Regions from separate parts of the Mediterraneibacter sp. 210702-DFI.5.30 genome, predicted to be linked through region 2. Evidence: predicted binding sites of a transcription regulator. Region 2 holds the regulator's gene; the other holds the start of a gene.
What was found. The regulator HrcA, encoded in region 2, represses chaperone genes, less so after heat shock. The targets are predictions, from matches to a motif close to TGTTAGCACTCNNNNNNNNNGAGTGCTAACA.
Positions count from the first base shown of each region.

Region 1: the regulator HrcA is predicted to act here: its motif matches at 1,926-1,956, upstream of LI126_RS06060 (co-chaperone GroES).

Region 1 is NZ_JAJCME010000004.1:184,048-187,247, reverse strand. Features, by position in the region: gene topA (type I DNA topoisomerase) at 1-535, shown strand, start outside; gene codY (GTP-sensing pleiotropic transcriptional regulator CodY) at 697-1,476, shown strand; gene LI126_RS06065 (hypothetical protein) at 1,495-1,806, shown strand; gene LI126_RS06060 (co-chaperone GroES) at 1,975-2,259, shown strand; gene groL (chaperonin GroEL) at 2,293-3,200, shown strand, end outside.
Region 2 is NZ_JAJCME010000002.1:104,004-107,203, forward strand. Features, by position in the region: gene dnaK (molecular chaperone DnaK) at 1-845, opposite strand, end outside; gene grpE (nucleotide exchange factor GrpE) at 894-1,547, opposite strand; gene hrcA (heat-inducible transcriptional repressor HrcA) at 1,581-2,630, opposite strand; gene LI126_RS02435 (glutamate-5-semialdehyde dehydrogenase) at 2,979-3,200, opposite strand, start outside.

The sequences.
Region 1 (3,200 bases), on a different contig from region 2:
GAAACAGTCATTCCCAAGTATTGTAGATGTTCATTTCACAGCGAATATGGAAGGGCTTCTTGATATGGTTGAAGAAGGAAAGGTTCCGTGGAAGGAAGTAATCCGTAATTTCTATCCGGATCTTGAGGAAGCTGTTGAAATTGCAGAGAAAGAGCTTGAGGAAGTTAAGATTGAAGATGAAGTAACAGATGTGATCTGTGAAGAGTGCGGTCGTAACATGGTGATCAAATACGGTCCGCATGGTAAATTCCTTGCATGCCCGGGATTCCCGGAATGCAGAAATACAAAACCATATCTGGAAAAGATCGGAGTTCCGTGTCCTGTGTGTGGAAAAGAAGTTGTTATCCGCAAAACGAAAAAGGGAAGAAAGTATTATGGATGTGAGGATAATCCGGAATGTGAATTTATGTCCTGGCAGAAGCCATCCAGTAAAAAATGTCCGGAATGTGGTGGATACATGGTAGAAAAAGGCAATAAATTAGTTTGTGCTGATGAAAAGTGCGGATATGTGGAAACAATTAAGAAAGAAGATTAAATATTTCAAAAAACAGAAAAACACAACGTTGCTATTTTCTGAATTGTATGATAATATAAGCTAGTAAGGAATTTGAAATTTGATTTGTGTATACAACTTGAAAAATAATAGTTACTGTTTGCTAGAAGTAGTGAATAAGAGCAAATCATGTGGAGGAGACAATGAGCGTACAATTATTGGATAAGACCAGAAAGATTAATAAGTTGCTGCATAATAATAACTCCAGCAAAGTTGTGTTTAATGATATCTGTGCGGTACTGACAGAGATTTTGGACTCAAATGTGCTGGTAGTCAGCAAGAAGGGAAAGATTCTTGGAGTCAGCAAAAGCAATAAGGTGAGAGAAATCAGTGAACTGATCACAGAATCTGTAGGATCTCATATTGATAATATGCTTAATGAAAGATTGCTGAGTGTTCTGTCTACAAAAGAGAATGTTAATCTGGAGACACTTGGTTTTTCTTCAGATGCTGTGGAAGGATGTCAGGCAATCATCACACCGATCGATATTGCCGGGGAGCGTCTCGGAACATTGTTTATCTACAAACAGGATGCAACGTATTCTATTGATGATATTATTCTCAGTGAATATGGTACTGCTGTAGTAGGACTTGAGATGCTTCGTTCAGTGAATGAAGAAAGTGCGGAAGAGACAAGAAAAGAACATGTCGTTCAGGCAGCAATCAGCACACTTTCTTTCTCAGAGCTGGAAGCAATCATTCATATCTTTAAAGAACTTGATGGTACAGAGGGAATCCTGGTTGCCAGCAAGGTAGCGGATCGTGTGGGAATTACAAGATCGGTTATCGTGAATGCACTTCGCAAGTTTGAAAGTGCAGGAGTAATTGAATCACGTTCTTCAGGAATGAAAGGAACTTATATTAAAGTTCTGAATGATTATGTATTTACAGAGCTCGAGAGGATTGAGAAAGAGCGGATGTAAGCAGAAGGAGAAGACAAGATGTACGAGGGAAATCCGGTTGATCTGCAGATGGAAAAAGTGATTTCAGCAGATGCTATTTTTGATGATACAACAAGAGTCTGTAAGGTGGATCATTATGATACAGAAGAAGATTACATTTATCTTGAAGTGATGGAAGATCCTCTGACAACGATTCTGCTGGATGCAAAATACAGATGTTATATTTCAACGGGGACAGAGCTGTTGTGCTGCTCCGGTGTTGTGAAAGAGAGATACCAGTCGGAAGACAGGAATCTACTGAAGTTTAAAATTGAGAACGGATTCTATGAGATGAACGAAAGAAGATCATAGAGAAGTTTTAGAGACGAAAGAAAAGCTGTGAGGCAGAGAAAGCCCCATGGCTTTTCTTTTATAAAAAATATGTAAACTGTGTTGACAAATGAAATGGGGAGTGCTATTTTATATTCATGGGTTAGCACTCAAGAGAAATGAGTGCTAATAAAGTAAGGAGGAATTACAATGAAATTAGTACCATTAGGTGACAAGATCGTTTTAAAACAGTTAGAAGCAGAAGAGACAACAAAGTCCGGAATCGTATTACCAGGACAGGCAAAAGAGAAACCACAGGAAGCAGAAGTAATCGCAGTCGGACCTGGCGGAGTTGTGGATGGAAAAGAAGTTGTAATGCAGGTTAAGGTTGGAGATAAAGTAATTTATTCCAAATATGCCGGAACAGATGTAGAGCTTGAAGGAGAGAAATACATCATTGTAAAGCAGAATGATATTCTTGCAATTGTAGAGTAATACCCAGACGAATATAAAGGAGATGCAGTTAAAATGGCAAAGGAAATCAAATACGGATCAGAAGCAAGAGCAGCACTTGAAAGAGGTGTGAATCAGTTAGCTGATACAGTTAAAGTAACATTAGGACCAAAAGGAAGAAACGTAGTACTTGATAAATCATTCGGTGCTCCGCTTATTACAAATGATGGTGTAACAATCGCGAAAGAGATTGAACTGGAAGATGGATTTGAGAACATGGGTGCACAGCTGATCAGAGAAGTTGCAGCTAAGACAAATGATGTTGCCGGAGATGGTACAACAACAGCTACAGTTCTTGCACAGGCAATGGTTCACGAAGGAATGAAGAACCTTGAGGCAGGAGCAAACCCGATCGTTCTGAGAAAAGGAATGAAGAAAGCTACAGATAAAGCAGTAGAAGCAATCCGTGAGATGAGCAGCAAAGTCAACGGAAAAGAGCAGATCGCAAGAGTTGCTGCAGTTTCTTCAGGAGATGATGAAGTTGGACAGATGGTTGCAGATGCAATGGAAAAAGTATCCAACGACGGAGTTATCACAATCGAAGAGTCTAAGACAATGCAGACAGAGCTTGACCTTGTAGAAGGTATGCAGTTTGACCGTGGATACATTTCCGCATATATGGCAACGGATATGGAGAAGATGGAAGCAGTTCTGGATGATCCATATATTCTGATCACAGATAAGAAGATTTCCAATATCCAGGAGATTCTTCCGGTTCTTGAGCAGATCGTTCAGTCTGGAGCAAGACTTCTTATTATCGCTGAAGATATCGAGGGTGAGGCACTCACAACTCTGATCGTGAATAAACTGCGTGGAACATTCAACGTTGTAGCAGTAAAAGCACCTGGATATGGTGACAGAAGAAAAGAGATGCTTCAGGATATCGCAATTCTGACAGGTGGACAGGTGATTTCTGAAGAACT
Region 2 (3,200 bases):
TCTCTTGTCAGCTCGTCGAATTTAGCTCTTGTAAGGTTCATATCGAAATGCTTCGGTCCTTCAGCTGTTGCTGTGATGAACGGAAGGTTAATATTTGTTGTTGTTGCACTTGAAAGCTCTTTCTTTGCTTTCTCTGCAGCTTCTCTTAATCTCTGAAGAGCCATCTTATCTGCAGAAAGATCTACGCCTTCTTTTGCCTTGAAGTCTGCAAGCATGTAATCTGTGATCTTCTGGTCGAAGTCATCTCCACCAAGTCTGTTGTTACCGGCTGTTGAAAGTACTTCGATAACTCCATCACCAATCTCGATAACAGATACGTCGAATGTACCACCACCAAGGTCGTAAACCATAATCTTCTGCTCTTTCTCGTTGTCAAGACCATAAGCAAGTGCAGCTGCTGTAGGCTCGTTGATGATACGTTTTACATCAAGTCCTGCGATCTTACCTGCATCTTTTGTAGCCTGACGCTGAGCATCGTTGAAGTAAGCCGGAACTGTGATAACAGCTTCTGTTACTTTCTCACCAAGGTATCCTTCTGCGTCTGCTTTCAGTTTCTGAAGGATCATTGCAGAAATCTCCTGTGGAGAATATTTCTTATCGTCAATATCTACTTTATAATCTGTTCCCATCTCTCTTTTGATGGATGAGATTGTTCTTGCTGCGTTTGTTACAGCCTGACGTTTTGCAGGTTCACCTACGAGACGCTCTCCTGTCTTTGTAAATGCTACAACAGACGGTGTTGTTCTTGCGCCTTCTGTATTCGCGATAACTGTTGGCTGTCCACCTTCCATAACGGCTACACAGCTGTTTGTTGTACCAAGGTCAATACCAATAATTTTTCCCATGATAAATTTCCTCCTCTATCTAATCTCTGAATCTTGTTAAAAATCAAATTAGTTTGCTACTTTTACCATGCTGTGTCTTACAACACTTTCACGGTACATGTAACCTTTCTGGAATTCTTCTGCGATGATGTTCTCACCGAGTCCCTCATCTTCTACATGCATCACTGCGTTGTGGAAATCCGGATTGAATTCCTGACCAACTGCCTCGATTGGTTTTACTCCAACGGATTCCAGTGTAGTCATAAGCTGTTTGTAGATCTTCTCCATTCCTTCTACGAACGGAGCATTCTTCTCCTCCTCCGGTACGGAACCAAGTCCACGCTCGAAGTTGTCTACAACCGGAAGAATCTTTTCTATGATATCTTTCGCTCCGATCTCGTACATCTGGGATTTCTCCTTCTCAGATCTCTTGCGGAAGTTATCAAACTCTGCCATCTGACGAGTAACGCGGTCTGTGAGTTCCTCGATCTTCTCGTCTTTCTTGTCCTTCTTCTCTTTCTTTCCGAAGAACTTTTTCTTACCTTCTGATGCTGCTTCTGAATCTCCTTCAGTCTCAGTTGCTTCCTCTGTTGCTTCTTTCGCTTCAGCCTCAACTCCCTGGGCATCTTCTGTTTCTACTGTCTCTTCAGCTTCTGCCTGCTCTTTTGCAGCCTTTGCTTTTGCCTCTTCAACAGCTTCTTTTACCATATCTTCTTTGCTCATGTTCTCTGTCACCAGCTTTCTACCTTCCTATTATTACTCTTTGGGTTCTTTATTATAAATCGCATCCAACTCACTTTGCAGCGTTTTCAGCGTCTTCATGACATGTTCATAATCCATTCTCTTCGGACCGATGATTCCAATCGTTCCTTTCATACCTTCTCCCAGCTCATATGTGGCGGTAACAACACTGCAGTCTTTCATGGTCTTAACCGGAGTTTCATCTCCGATATAAACCTGTATGCCGTTGTTCTCCTCACTTGCCAGTGTCTCTGTCACCAGATCTGCCAGCTGCTGTTTCTCTTCAAATGCACTGATGATCTCCTGTGCGCTCTGCTTATCACTAAGCTCCGGATATTTGAAAATATTCGTTGCGCCGCTTGTGTAGATCTCCATGTCATTATCTACATGAATGATCTCTGCCACTGCATCCAGTACATGACCGACAACCTCGCTGTGGATACCAGCCTGTTCTTTCAATCTGGCAATCAGACCTAATGTAATCTGATCAATGGATAATCCATTCAGTGTCGTGTTCAGAAGCATATTCAGCTTCAACAGATTCTCGTTACTTAAGGTTTCTCCAACTTCAATGATCTTATTCTTGATCACATTACCACCAAGTACGATGACTGCTACGATCTGTTCTTCATCCACCTGTGATAGCTGAATGAACTTCAATGTGTTCCGGCTGTTGACCGGTGCGGAAACCATCGTTGCATAATTGGTGTTCGAAGCAAGAACCTTTGCTGCCTGCTGGAGTACCTTCTCGACCTTATCGGTCTTCTCAAGAAGTGCATCCTCACGTCTGCTGATCTCCTGCTCCTTATTCTCCATCAGAAGATCTACATAAAAGCGATATCCCTTATCTGATGGAATTCTTCCTGCCGATGTGTGTGGCTGGAAGATGTAACCAAGATCTTCCAGATCTGCCATCTCATTCCTTATCGTTGCGGAACTTAATTTCAAATCTGTGTATTTTGAAAGGGTTCGTGATCCGACCGGTTCGCCAGTCTCCAGATAATTCTGTATGATGGCTTTCAATATCGTAAGTTTTCTTTCACTTAATTCAGCTTCTACAGACATCTCTGTGTTCCCCTTTCTGTTCATCTTTGTTTGTTATTAGCACTCTTTGTTTTTGAGTGCTAACACCTTACAGATACTAAGATAGCACCTCGATTTCTGTTTGTCAACACTGATTGTTATTTTTATAAGTTTTTTATTTTCTTCTTATTTTATTAATAGGATGCTTTTTGGGGGAGGAAATGTGATTTTATAGAAATATTGTTGACTTGGATTGTAATTTTGTGAATTCCAGGCAAGCTTATAGCCAAATCATAAGTTGACTTGAATTATGATACATAAAATCCAGGTCAAAGACAAGTTTATTTAACTTACACTAATTGACCTGGATTTTAAAACCTGCTATCTATACTATCCCCTGATCTGTCCGTTTCCGAAGATAATATACTTTGTTGTTGTCAATGCTTCGAGTCCCATCGGGCCTCTTGCATGAAGCTTCTGTGTGCTGATTCCGATCTCTGCACCGAATCCGAATTCGAATCCATCTGTAAATCTTGTTGATGCATTTACATAAACCGCTGCCGCATCGATCTCATCCTGGAATCTCAATGCATTGTCGTAATCCTTTGTAAT